DNA from 3 places in the Empedobacter sp. R132-2 genome. Region 1 is predicted to be linked to each of the others. Evidence: riboswitches for the same ligand, from Rfam matches in the RefSeq annotation. Region 1 holds a riboswitch; each other region holds the start of a gene.
What was found. A riboswitch is a leader RNA that binds a small molecule or an ion and turns the genes downstream of it on or off. The one in region 1 is predicted to bind cobalamin.
Positions count from the first base shown of each region.

Region 2: linked by a shared signal. The riboswitch ahead of cobT (nicotinate-nucleotide--dimethylbenzimidazole phosphoribosyltransferase) and the one ahead of metE (5-methyltetrahydropteroyltriglutamate--homocysteine S-methyltransferase) in region 1 are both predicted to bind cobalamin.
Region 3: linked by a shared signal. The riboswitch ahead of HXZ69_RS05260 (TonB-dependent receptor plug domain-containing protein) and the one ahead of metE (5-methyltetrahydropteroyltriglutamate--homocysteine S-methyltransferase) in region 1 are both predicted to bind cobalamin.

Region 1 is NZ_JACAGG010000003.1:188,406-193,217, reverse strand. Features, by position in the region: gene HXZ69_RS03710 (PKD-like domain-containing protein) at 1-332, shown strand, start outside; gene HXZ69_RS03705 (DUF4465 domain-containing protein) at 352-1,209, shown strand; partial or broken gene HXZ69_RS15300 (DUF5074 domain-containing protein) at 1,401-2,303, shown strand; gene HXZ69_RS15295 (T9SS type A sorting domain-containing protein) at 2,304-2,837, shown strand; gene HXZ69_RS03695 (Lrp/AsnC family transcriptional regulator) at 2,895-3,356, opposite strand; cobalamin riboswitch at 3,466-3,601, shown strand; gene metE (5-methyltetrahydropteroyltriglutamate--homocysteine S-methyltransferase) at 3,688-4,812, shown strand, end outside.
Region 2 is NZ_JACAGG010000001.1:242,588-247,399, reverse strand. Features, by position in the region: gene HXZ69_RS01230 (adenosylcobinamide-GDP ribazoletransferase) at 1-597, opposite strand, end outside; gene cobT (nicotinate-nucleotide--dimethylbenzimidazole phosphoribosyltransferase) at 591-1,610, opposite strand; cobalamin riboswitch at 1,710-1,831, opposite strand; gene HXZ69_RS01220 (hypothetical protein) at 1,840-2,256, opposite strand; gene HXZ69_RS01215 (response regulator) at 2,630-4,812, shown strand, end outside.
Region 3 is NZ_JACAGG010000006.1:66,770-71,581, reverse strand. Features, by position in the region: gene HXZ69_RS05270 (EamA family transporter) at 1-231, shown strand, start outside; gene HXZ69_RS05265 (YncE family protein) at 268-1,221, opposite strand; gene HXZ69_RS05260 (TonB-dependent receptor plug domain-containing protein) at 1,351-3,159, opposite strand; cobalamin riboswitch at 3,194-3,336, opposite strand; gene HXZ69_RS05255 (TM2 domain-containing protein) at 3,512-3,763, shown strand; gene HXZ69_RS05250 (pyruvate dehydrogenase complex E1 component subunit beta) at 3,922-4,812, shown strand, end outside.

The DNA of each region.
Region 1 (4,812 bases):
AAGCGAAAAATACGTTTCATAAACAACCATATTATCCAATTTGGTTTGGGCAGAATCAGTTAAAATTCTCAGGTACACTTTTGGAAAGCAATTATACAGAGAAAAATGGTATTTGGACTGGTAAACAATTGGCTTATGGTTATGTAGATAATGCACCAAATAATAGCGAAGATTCAAACATTGATATCGATTGGGCTGTTGATAAAAATGGTAATCCAGTTAAGTTAATGGGAATCGATTTTATCAAAGTTTACACAGCAACAAATCAAGAAGCAGGTTGGTTAGGCGAAATCTCAACAGAAGTTGCAGGAGCTTATGATTTGCATTTATAATATAACAAAACTAAATAAAATGAATTTTAATTTTACAAAGAAACTATTCTTTAATTTCTTATTTGCTACATCATCAATCTTTTTATTGACTTCTTGTAATAATGATGACGACAATACTGAATTAGTAGATCAACAAAAATATGAAACCTTAGATTTATCAAAGTTTGATTTAACAAAAGGAACTACTACAGCCGGAGGAAAAATTTGGGAAGGTACTTATACAGAAGACGCTGAATTAACTTCAGGTATTTTCAAGTTTAAACATACAGCTTGGCCAGAGTATTTAACATGGATGGGATTCACGGTTTCTAATAGTAATGACAATTCTGATCAAATAGATAAAGAAGGCGGTTGGTTAGATAATCAATGGGGTACAATGGCAAAAGGTGGTGCAGATGGACAAGGAACACCATTTTTAGTCTCTTTCGCTGATCACAAACCATCTGAGAAAGTTTTGAAATATGGAGAAGAAGTTAAGATTGACAGATTTTCGAGTGTAGTAGAAATTACTGATACAGCTAATAAATACAAAGCAAAAAATGTAAAATTAGCAATAAGCCCTTGGTCTTATTATGGGATTCTGAATGGTGATGCATATGCAAGAAAGTTTGTAAAAGGAGATTATTTCGCGATTCATATTTATGGTGTTTCAGCAAATAAACAATTGACTACAGAAAAACCTGTAACTCATTATTTTGTTGATTTTAGAAATGGAATAAATAATATTTCAACAAATTGGCAAGATGTGGATCTTTCTGCTTTAGGAGAAGTTAAATATTTAATGTTCTTTTTAGAAACTACAGATGTAGGAGATTGGGGAGCAAACACAGCATTATACTTTACAATGGATAAACTAAAAGTAGAAAAAATTCAATAATCTAACATTCTAAATATTTTTATCCGAGGCTGTCATTTTTGGATGATGGTTTCGGATTTCTAAAAAAACAATACATGAAGAAATTTTTACTTTCGATTTTTACAATAGCTGCAATTCAAACAAGTTTTGCACAAACAAAAGAATACACAAACGGCGTTTTTATTGTGAATGAAGATTGATTTGGTAAAGCAAATGGATCAATTAATTTTATTAATGCAAATGATTCGGTTGATTATAATGTTTATAAAACAGTTAATCCTGGTGAAGAATTTGGTGTAACTTCTCAATATGGAACAATATATGGCGATAATTTTTAAATTGTTTCGAAACAAGGAAATCGTTTAGTTGTTGCAGATTCGAAAACATTACAGAAAAAAGCAAGTTTCGAAACAATTGGTGCTGATGGTAGAAGTTTTCTTGGGATTAATAGTAAAAAAGGTTATATAGGATCTGCAAAAGGAATTTATCTTTTTGATATTGAGAATTTAAAAATTGGTTCTCTGATTGATGGAACTTCTAAAGTTGGTCAAGTAGGAAATATGATTCGTACATCTAAATTTGTTTTTGCTGTTTCAAGTACTGGAGGAATTTTAGTTATCGACCCAAAAACACATCAAATAAAACAAACGATTGCTGGAAGTTTTATTTCAGTTGTGCAATCTAAAGATGGAAATGTATGGGGAGCTTTATCTAAAAAATTAGTCAAAATAAATCCTACGACTTTAGAAACTACAGAAATTGCTATTCCTACGAAAACAGTTCCAACTCCTTCTGCTTGGAATGCTGGTACTTTTTGTTCTTCAACACAAGATAATAGTATTTATTTTCTATCAGGAATCAATGTTGTGAAATACGATGTAACAAATAATAAATTTGAAGAAACTTTTATAGAAATTCCTGGTCAAGATACGACACCAAAGGAAACATATTATGGAGCAGGTTTAAGGATTGATCCATTGACAAACGAACTAGTATTAACTACTATTGGTTCAGGTTGGGGAACTAATTCGCAAATTAATTTTGTTCATAGATTTTCTGATAACGGAAGTCTTAAAAAATCTGTGAAATTAAGTGAGTATTATTGGTTTCCTTCAATGCCTGTTTTTCCAGATAATGCAGCACCAATTATCAATGATTTAGAGACGACTTATCATATCAATACAGCAACAACAATTGATTTGAAAGATAAAGTTTCTGATTTAGATAATTTATCAGCAGCAATTGTAAAAGATTTAGAAATCATTGAAAATGATGATGTCGCTGAAATTTCGATTAATGATAAGGAAGAATTAGTCATTAATCCATTAAAAAATGGAACAGCTAAAATCAAAATTTCTTTCAATTCGAATGGAAAAGTTGTTTCACAAAACATCACAATTTCATCAGCTGTTTTAGGAACAAGTGATTTAGCTAAATCTGTTGTAAATGTTTATCCAAATCCTGTTAATAATGTATTGTTTATTGAAACAAATGAAGCTTCAAAAGCCGAAATTTTCGCTATTACAGGAACTAAAATGACAGAGAAAACACTTCAAAAAGGGAAAAATCAATTAGATGTTTCCTCTTTACCAAAAGGTGTTTACATCATAAAAGTTAACAATTCTACTTTCAAGGTAATCAAAAAGTAGTGTGTTATTTATTTGTGGAAAAAAGGTTGAGCATTGCTCAACCTTTTGTTTTTTTTTTTAAATATTGATTCCGTACGTATTTTTTATTTCAGCCATCACAAAAGAGCTGTGCGTACTCCCGATGCTTTCTAAAGCGCCCAATTTATTGAAAACAAAATCTTGATATTGCTTCATATCCAAAACTTGTACTTTTAAGATAAAATCATATTCGCCCGAAATATTATAACATTCCACCACTTCATCAATCAACAAAATATCTTCCACAAGTTTATTCCCAATCGTGCGATCATGTTGTTTTAGCTTAATGCTGCAAAAAACCATAAAGCCTTTGTTCAGCTTTTCTGCATCCAAAACCGCTCTATAATTTTTGATATAACCTTGTTGTTCCAACCTTTTTATACGTTCAAAAACGGGTGAAGGAGATAAATTAACTAAAGCAGCAATTGCTTTTACTGTCAATTTCGAATCTTTTTGTAGAATTCTTAATAATTCTAAATCGGTTTGATCTAATGTTTCCATCCAAATAATATTCTTTTCAACACGATATTTTATCGTTGTTTAAGTGTTTTGTTTTGTAAAAATATTAATAATAAGTTGTATAATCTTATTTTTTCAAGTTTTACAATCGTTTATTTTGTCTTGTTACATTTGTAAAGAAATAAACAACAAATTATTGGGGAATCGTGTGAGAATCACGAGCTGTCGCGCAACTGTAAGTAATGCAAATTACAAGTCAGATTACCAATAGAAACAAAAGATGATACTTTCGCGATTTGAAGTCAGTCTGTCACAATAGGTTTACTATTTATCAACTCGCGTTTGTGTTTTTGAACATTAAAAAACAATCAAAATGCAAACACAAATTTTAGGTTATCCAAGAATTGGCGCTAACCGTGAACTAAAAAAAGCCTGCGAAAACTATTGGGCAGGTAAAATTGAACTACAAGCTTTATTGCAAACAAGCCGTACAATTACCAAACAAAATTGGGTATTGCAACAAGCTGCCGGAATTGATTTAATTCCGTGTAATGACTTTTCTTTTTATGATCAAGTTTTAGATTCTACGTTATCAGTTGGTGCAATTCCAGCGCGTTTCAATACGGTTGCGTTAAATAAAAAGAACACAGAATTAGACTTGTATTTTGCGATGGCAAGAGGTTATCAAAAAGATAATTTAGATATTACAGCGATGGAAATGACAAAATGGTTTGATACCAACTATCATTATATCGTTCCGGAATTTGTAAAAAATCAAGAATTTAAATATTTCTCAAACTCAATTGTAAACGAATTTATCGCTGCAAAAAAAGAAGGTTTTAATCCAAAAACTGTTTTAATTGGACCGATTACGTATTTATTATTAGGAAAAGAAAAAGAAGAGGGATTTGATCGAATTGATTTAATTCAGAATTTATTGCCAGTTTACTTTGAAATTATTCATGATTTAATCAATCATGGAGCAAATACAATTCAGTTCGACGAACCTTTTTTAGCTTTAGATTTAGACGAAAAATCGAAAACAGCTTATCAAGAAGTTTACAAAAAAATAAGAAAAGAATTTCCTCAACTTACAATTCAGGTCGCAACTTATTTTGATGGATTGAAAGATAATACAGCTTTAGCAATCAATTTACCAATTGATATTTTGCATCTTGATTTGGTTCGTGACGAAAATCAAATCGATGAAATATTGAATCTAATTCCTTCTCAATTAAAACTTTCTTTAGGTTTAGTTGATGGTCGAAATATTTGGAAAAATGATTTTCAAAAATCGCTTTCAACCATAGAAAAAGTTGTGAACAAAATTGGAGAAAAACGTGTTATTATTTCAACATCTTGTTCATTATTACATTCGCCTTGTGATTTAGATTTAGAAACAAACGAAAAAAATCTTCCGACAACAATCAAAGATTGGTTTGCATTTGCGAAGCAAAAATTAGAAGAAGTTGCTTTCTTAAAAAATTATTTTTCAAAC
Region 2 (4,812 bases), on a different contig from region 1:
AATAAAAGGCACAAGACAGAAAAGAAAACTAATGACAAGATTTTTTATCGGAAGAGCTTTATTTGCCATCGGTTTCGATTTACTTGTGTCGATGTCTGTTACATATTCGTGGGTATAAATCATCATTCCAGAAAAAAAACGACTAACCGAATGTGCTGCAATCAAACTGAAAATCATCAACCGAAAATTATTTTCTGCAATATGAACCAATGAAGTAAATTTCAATAATAACAATAAGATAACGCCAATACCACCATAAGCGCCAATTCGGCTATCTTTCATAATTGTCAAGATTTTTTCTTTGCCATAACCACCACCAAAACTATCGCAAATATCGGTGAAACCATCTTCGTGAAAGGCGCCAGTCAGCAAAACACTTGCAATAATTGTGATAATAATAGCGATATCAACTGGTAAAATAAATTGACAAATTGTATAAATCAATGCATTGAAAGCGCCAACTAACAAACCAATTGCAGCATAATATTTCTGTGATTGATTCATAATTTCGTTGCTATATGGAATTTTGAACGGAATTGGAATTCGAGTAAAAAACATCAAAGCTGTTAAAAAGTAGGTGATTTCTTTTTTTAGCATTCCACTTCAGTTTCTTTGTTACTCACGCCTGCAGATTCGAAACTTGCCATATCATTAAAAAAGTTAACCGCACTTTTGATAATTGGATAAGCCAACGCACAACCTGTTCCTTCGCCAACACGCAAATTGATGTTTAGAATTGGTTCTTCGTTGAAATAATTCAATAAATATTGGTGTCCAGATTCATCACTTTGATGACAAAAAATAGCATTATTTAGAATTTCAGGGTTCAATTTCGACGCAACTAAAATAGCAGCCGAAGCAATATAACCATCAATCATCAACAGCATATTGTGTTCATAAGCAGATAACATTGCAGCTGTCATTTGCGCAACTTCAAAACCGCCAAAAGTGGCTAAAATCTCTTTCGGATCAGTAATTTTTCCATGTGTATTCTTCGCTACATTTAGAATATTGATTTTATTCTGTAATTGCTCATCATTCAAACCTGTTCCACGACCAACACATTGTTCAAGAGGTAAATCAGTCAAATAATGTACAAGCATTGATGCGGAAGAAGTGTTCCCAATTCCCATTTCGCCAAAACCAATAATATTTGTTCCGTTTTGAGCGATTTCGTCTACAATTGTCTTCGAATAATCAAAACATTGTTCCAATTGATCCAAGGTCATGGCAGATTCGCGCAAGAAATTTTTGGTTGATTTGGCTACTTTACAATTTTTCAAAACCGAATAATCCTCGAAATCATAATTTACACCAGCATCAACAATGGTTAAATAAATCTCATTTTGATTACAAAAAACATTAATTGCTGCCCCATTATTTAGGAAATTAAAAACCATTTGGGGTGTAACTTCCGCAGGATAAGCGCTAACACCAGATTGCGCAATTCCGTGATCGCTTGCGAAAACAATCAGATGTGGATTGATTAATTCTAAATGTTTTTTTTGTTGAACCAAACCAATTTTAAGTGCAATTTTTTCTAATAAACCTAAGGCTCCAAGCGGTTTTGTTTTAAGATCAATAATGTGTTGAATTTCTTCTTTTTGCATTTTATACTAAACTAAATTTTAATAAAAAATGCTTTCGAAATCAAGTGCAATCAATTAACAAATAATAAAATACATGCAGTTTTGATTGAGCTTCAATCGCGAAAGCATCATCTAAAAAGTGGTCTGGCTTATAGTTTTTCTCTACTTACAGTTGCGCGACAGCTCGAGATTTGCACTCGATTCCCTTTTGTGTTAGTAAGGTAATAAAATAATCATAAAAGCAAAAAAACTATTTTTTAATAGCAATTATTCCTTGTATTGTTGGTTCTATTGAAATATCTCCCATAATAATTTCTTCCGCTACGAAATCTGCTCCATTCAATTTTAGTTTTTTTGGTAGATTTTTGCTTGTATAATTTTTATTAATTTCTATGTTTTTTTCGATTGAAGCTAGTCGAATATCAATTGGCAAACCTTTTAGAACATGGGATTTTATGGTGTATTCTTTACAAATTTTTACAGTTCGTTCTATCAATTCACCATTAATTAATAATCGGAAAGTAGAAAACTCTTGAATTCTTGTGTTATAACTTTTAGTAACAATTATTTTAAATTCAATCGATTCATTTTCTATAGAATTATTGATCGGTAATGGATTGTCATGACAAGCTGTATTAGGTTTTTGAGCTTTTGATGAAGTACTCATTAATCCAAAAGCAGAAAAAATAATGACATTAGAAATCGTTTTCTTAAAAAGATTTAGACCTAATTGACTTGGATGAAAAATACCACAATGAACGTTGCTTTTCTGAAATTCATTCGAAATTTCGTCATTTGTGAGGTTAGAAAAGTCAGTAATTTTATGTTGACATTTCGCACAAAAATTATCATCTCGTAATTTTTCTTAGCATGGAGTTGGAATTGTGATTTTCATATTTTTAAAGTTTAGATTTATAATAGAGATGATTTTATGAATAAAAATGTTGGTTTGATTTTTAGAAATAATTGATTTCGAATATTTGGATTTATGTACTATCTTTAACCACCTCTACTTACCTTTTAAATAAGATCAATTTTTAATGGAAAATTTTCACATCCCAACGAACGAAAAGCAAAGATTGCAAGCCGTTTACGATTATAATTTGCAAGGACATGATAAAGACGAAGAGTTGGAGGTTTTTGCAAATGCTGCGAGTTTGATTTGTAATGCGCCAATTGCGTTAATTTCTATTTTTGATGAAAATTATCAAGTGATTAAAGCAAATTGTGGAATAGATGTAGATATTGTTCCACGTCAACAAACTATTTGTCAATTTTCTTTAATGGAAGAAGAAATTTTGGTGATTGATGATGTGACGAAATTTGAACCTGCAAAAAATATTGCTGGAGTAAAAGCTGCAAATATTAAGTTTTATGCTGGTGTTCCGTTGATTGATGACAATGGATATGCGTTGGGAACCCTGTGCGTAGAGGATCATCATCCAAGAACGTTGGACGAAAAACAACGTAATTTATTGATTCAACTAGGGAAAAATATCACCAAATTATTGGTTAGTAAAAAGCGAAAAAAAGACGCCTCTTACTTTCAAAATATCTATAAAATATCTAATAATCTTATTGGAGTTGCAGATATTAATGGTGTTCTAAAATCTATAAATCCTTCTTTTAAAGAGGTTTTAGGAATAAAAGATGAAAAGACAATTATTGCAGAAAACTTTTTAGACTTTGTTTCGGAAAAGGATAAGAAAAAAGTTCAAATGTTTTTGGCTGATTTGAAAACTAATTCAGGTTCTATTGACTTCAAATGTTTGATGTGTTCAATAGAAACGAAAGAAGAAAAAATGGTTGAATGGTATACTAAATTAAACACTTCGTATGATAACGAGATTTTCTTATTTGGACGAGATATTACACTTGAAAACTCTAAAAAGGAGGAACTAGAAAACAGTGAACGTAAGTTTAGAAATTTTTTCAATTCTTCGCTTGGTTTAATGACGATTCACGATTTGGATGGTAATATTTTATCCATTAACAAAAAAGGTTTAGAATCGATAGGTTATTCTGAAGAAGAATCGAAAGATTTGGATCTTAAAAAATTAATCCCAAAATCTAATCAAAAAGAATATCAAACCTATATCGAAACAATTTCGCACAATAAGCAAGATTCAGGTTTAATGAGCTTGATTAAGAAAGATGGTTCGTTAACATATTGGTTATACAGCAATATTTTGGATAAAGATAACGAGGGAAATCCTGTTGTAATGAGTACTGCAGTTGATATGACACAAAGGACTTTGTTGGAAAGAGATCTTAATCGCGCAAGTCAATTGTTAGATCATACATACGAAGTTGCCAATGTTGGAGGTTGGAAATACGATTTAGTTAAGCAAGAATTAATTTGGACTGATATAACGAAAAAAATCCATGAAGTTGAACTAGATTATGAACCAAATGTAGAAACTTCACTCAATTTTTATGAAGCAAAAAGTAGTTATCCAAAAATAAAGAAAGCTTTTAGAGATGCGGTAGAAAAAGGAATCGGATATGATATGGAGTTGCAAATAGTTACCCAAAAAGGAAAAACAATTTGGGTAAGATGTAAAGGAATTCCAGAGTTCGTAAATGGAAAATGTGTTAGCGTTTTTGGAACTTTTCAGGATATTGATGAGAGAAAAAGTTATACGTTAGAGTTGGCTCGACAAAAAGCTATTTTCGAAACATTTATTAATCATGTACCTGCATCTGTTGCAATGTTTGATAAGGATATGAATTATCTAACTTTGAGTAATCAATGGTGTGATGAATTTGTAGTAAAAAAGAAAAATGTGATCGGAAAATCTCATTATGAAATGTACAATGTTCCAGAAGAAAGAAAAGCGATTTATGACGCTTGTTTGCAAGGTGAAAGTTATTCGGATGAAGATATGATTTATCGCTCACCAAAATATGATACGGATCAACACTATTCCTGGGCGATTCATCCGTGGTATATCAACAAAAAACAGATTGGTGGTCTGATTATGTTTTCGCAAAATATAACAGAATCTGTCAAGAAAAATAAAGAACTTAAAAAAGCCAAAAAGAATGCTGAACTCGCTAGTAAGGCAAAGTCTGAGTTTTTAGCCAATATGAGTCACGAGATTCGAACGCCGTTAAATGGTGTGATTGGTTTCTCTGATTTATTATTGAAAACGCCACTTAATCCAACTCAAAAACAATATTTGAATTTTATTAATGATTCTGCAAACTCATTATTGTTAAT
Region 3 (4,812 bases), on a different contig from region 1:
ATCATTCCAATGTTCTTAAACAATTTTGCTTTAAAAGGAATTGACTCTTCAACTGTTGGAATTTTAATTTATTTGAATCCAATTATGAATTTTGTTTTAGCAATTTTCTATTACAAAGAAGCCGTTTCTCCAATGCAAATGATCGGTTATAGTTTGATTTTACTCGCGATTGTAGGGTTTAATTCACAAACAATTTTCAAAATGAAAAACATAAAAAAATCTGAAGTTTAAACTTCAGATTTTTTTATGTTGATTTTTCAGGAAATATTATTTGATGTAAACAGAATTTGGTGAAACTCCAGTTGTAATTGCTGGATTTTTAAGACCTCCTTGTGCATTCTGAATTAATAATCGTCCATTAGAATTGTAATCTTTTGCGTCTAAAACATAAAAAGTATCACCTTTTACATAGAAACCATATACACTATCAGCACCTGTTATGTAATCTGCTTTTGTAGGCAAAGCTGTTGCATTTGTAGCCATAGAATAAACAGAATTATTAACGATGTAATACAATTTACTATTCTCCGCAACTAAGAAATTAGGATGTTGTCCATCAGGAAAATTCATTTCTAATTTATCTTCTGAAGTTAAATTATAACGAACCAATTTTCCTTTTGTAGTAGTTCCCCAATTAACACCTTGAGAAAGCACAAATAAATTTCCGTTTTGAATTGTTAAATCTGTCGGAACATCACCAACATTTATACTTTTTTTATCATTTGTTTTAAGGTCAATAATTGTAACTGTTTTACCTGTTCCCCAGCCACCTTTTTGTGCAACATAAAGTTTGTTATTGTCAAGAATCATTTTTTCTGGACCTTCATCTACTTTATATTTTTCTACAAATGTTAAATCACTGATTTTGTATTTTGCAATAAAATCATCTGTCGTTACATTAGGATCTCCCCAGTTTGAGATATACAAAAATTGATCATCAGAAACGATATAACGAGGGTTGCTCATATTATCTGATGATGGAATTGTACTAATTTTTTTGAAAGTTGTGTTGTCTACAACTTCTACTTTATTAGAAACATTAAGAACAATATAAGCTTTGTTTCCTTTGAAATACATGCTTTGTCCTACAGAACCCAATTGTGCACCAGCGTTCGCAGTCTTGAAAATTTCTTGAATAGGATTTGTTGTACTTACATCTTTTGTTGGATCAAAATAAGTGATTTCTGCGTTAGCTGAATTGAAACCTCCTTCATTCAAAATAAAAACTCCTTTCGACTAGTTTCCTTTTTCAGGATCATTATTTGGCCCATCATCGTCATTTGAACAAGATTGTAAAAATACTCCTGCCAAGGCTATAAGTGCGATTGATTTAAATTTAGTCATAGTTTTTTAAAATTTTATTTGTATTTGTATGTTATAATTTGTGCCGGGTTGCCAACGATTTTCTTGCGTTTGATATTCTTGGTTAAACACATTATTCACACTCATAGAAACGCTATAAAGTGGTGAAATCGTAAAATTTAAACCTAAATTCGTTAGCCAAAAACCATCAAGTGTTCTTTCTTCTTCCGAATCGGTAAAAACTTTACTTGTATAAATATTTTGTACAAAAGCAGATAAACGTTTGTAAGTGTATTGTGCGCTCGCCGTCCATTTATGATTTGGGGAATACATCAATTCCTTATTTTTAAATTTATCTTTTGTTTTGGTGTATGCATAAGTTGTATTGAAACTAAATGCATTCCATTTGTAGCTTCCAATTATTTCAAAACCATAGGTTTCAGCTTTGTTGATGTTCACAGGAACCCAATAAGAAGTGTTTTGCGAACTCGGAATCCATTGAATCATATCACTCAACTTATTATAAAAAATATTGGTTTGAATGTTTAAATTTTTGTTGATAAAATCATTTCCAAGTTCAAATTGATAAGCTGATTCTGATTTCAAATCTGGATTTCCACCAGTTTTCCAAAATAAATCATTGTAGGTTGGATTTCTGAAATTTTTCGAAACATTTCCTCTCAATTGATACGAATGAATCGGACGAAAATTAAAACCCAATGAATAAATAAATGGATTTTGGTACGTATCAGAAAAATCTTGACGAATACTCGCTTCGTATTCCAAAACATCTGATAATTTATGCTTCGCGATTAAGGCAAAATTGATTGAGTTTTGATCGCTTTTATTCAAATTATTTCCACTTCCTTGATTATAATTAGCTTCAGATAAAAATGAAAGCTCGAAATTATTAGTCAATTGATGATTCAGATAATATTTTAAAACATAATTATCCACCTGTAAATCGTCCGAATAAGATTTGTGAATATTGTTGAAATAACTGTTTTCTTCTCGGATATATGCCAATTTTAACTGCGATTGCCACTTTTCATTTGGATTGAAATTCCATTCTGTCATCAAACGGTAATCCTGATTTTCGTATCCAGAAGGCGTTGAACCAATGTCAACCAAAGGAAATTCGCGCTTTCCAAAATTGAACATTGAATAAAGTTTCAATTCGTGTTCAGGATTAATTTTATAGCCAAAATTTCCATTAATTGTATTGAAATAATATTTTCCATTCAAATTCTTCTTCATGTGATTCGGAATTTTATAATCATTATCAGATTGATTTCGTTCGTAATCGATTGAAGAACTAAATTTTTCTGTACTATATTTCAATTGATATTTTCCCGACCATGTATCGTAACTTCCGTATCCTAAATTTATTTTTTGCTGTAAACCTTTGTCATACTCAAATTTATTCAACAAATGAATTGTACCGCCGATAGAACCTGTTCCATACGCAATACTTCCGCCGCCTGGTTTCACTAAAATTCCGTCAAACGAATTACTTGCAAATAAATTAAAATCCGTTTGTCCTGTTGTTTGCGAATTGACATTAATTCCGTTCCAAATTACGGCTGTGTGCGAAGCTAAAGTTCCTCGAAACGAAGGTGAAGAAACCATTCCTCGTCCATTTTCTTTAAAATAAATTGGCGTTTGCTCTTGTAAAACTTGCGTCAGTTGATTAGGATTTTGCTCTAAAATACTATCATTAAGTTTGATAATACTTTGAGATTTGTAATGATTTTTAAGAAAAGCATCGTTCAAAATCAAAGGTTTCAAATTGATGGTATCCGTCTGTGCAAAAGCAATTCCAGCGATAAGATTAAAACAAAGAAAAAGTTTTTTCATATTAAAATCTGTTTTTCCTCCGAAAACATTTTCTATTAATTTGTTAGCAATGGCAGGTTTCCTGACTTATTCTTTTACAAAAAGTATGTTAGAATTTACAGTTGCGGGGACAGTTTTGGAATTGAACCAAATTCCCTTTTAACTCACTCGTTGAGCACCATTTTATGCAAATGTAAAGAAAAGCAATTGATTTTATAAAAAGTAGATTGTTAAATCGTTAACCTTAAATTAAGATCAGATTTATTTTATTTGTACAATATTCAAAATCATTATATCTAGTGATTTTTAAGAAAGATGGACAAATTAAATTTGTAACCAACAAAAACAATTATTTAGTTAAACTTTAAAAATTATGGAAAACAATCAACCGTACAAATCAGAGAAAAAACTTATTGCCGGAATTTTAGCGATAGTATTAGGAACTTTAGGAGTTCACAAATTTTATTTAGGCTACACTAAAGAAGGTGTTATTCAATTAATTATTGGTCTTGTGACATGTGGAGCAGGAGGACTTATTGGATTAATCGAAGGAATTATGTATTTAACAAAATCTGATGAAGAGTTTGATGAAACTTATGTAAAAGGTCACAAAGGCTGGTTCTAAAAACAGAGATTACATTCTTTTTCAACTATTTTTCGATCCCAAAATAACTTTAGATTATTTTGGGATTTTTTATTGAATGAATTCGTTTTAAATAATTCGCAAGTTTTTTATTACATTTGCTTTAGGAAAAAATATAATAAAGAACGAAATCGCATAAAATGGCTATAAAAACATTTAGAGAAGTAATCGCAGAGGCAATGAGTGAAGAAATGCGTCGCGATGAATCTATATTTTTAATTGGAGAAGAAGTAGCAGAATACAACGGAGCGTACAAAGCTTCGAAAGGAATGTTAGACGAATTTGGAGCAGAACGTGTAATTGATGCGCCAATCGCAGAGGCTGGTTTTTCTGGAATCGCAATTGGATCTACAATGACGGGATGTCGCCCAATCGTAGAATACATGACATTCAACTTCTCATTAGTGTCTATTGACCAAATTATCAATAACGCTGCAAAAATTTATCAAATGTCAGGAGGACAATTCAACTGTCCAATTGTATTTAGAGGACCTACTGCTTCTGCAGGACAATTAGGTGCAACACACTCACAAGCTTTTGAGAATTGGTATGCAAATGTACCAGGTCTTAAAGTAATTGTTCCTTCAAATCCTTATGATGCAAAAGGTTTATTAAAATCTGCAATTCGTGATAACGATCCAGTAATTTTCATGGAATCTGAACAGATGTATGGAGATAAAATGGAAATGCCAGATGAAGAATACACAATCGAAATTGGTAAAGCAGAAATCAAACGTGAAGGTACAGATGTAACGTTAGTTTCTTTCGGGAAAATCATTAAGCAAGCTTACATTGCTGCTGATGAATTAGCTAAAGAAGGAATTTCTGTAGAAGTAATTGACTTACGTACAGTTCGTCCATTAGATTACGATACAATTTTCAAATCTGTTAAGAAAACAAATCGTTTAGTAGTTTTAGAAGAAGCTTGGCCTTTCGCTTCAGTTGCTTCAGAAATTACGTATATGGTTCAACAAAAAGCATTCGATTATTTAGATGCACCAATCAAACGTATCACAACAAAAGATACATCA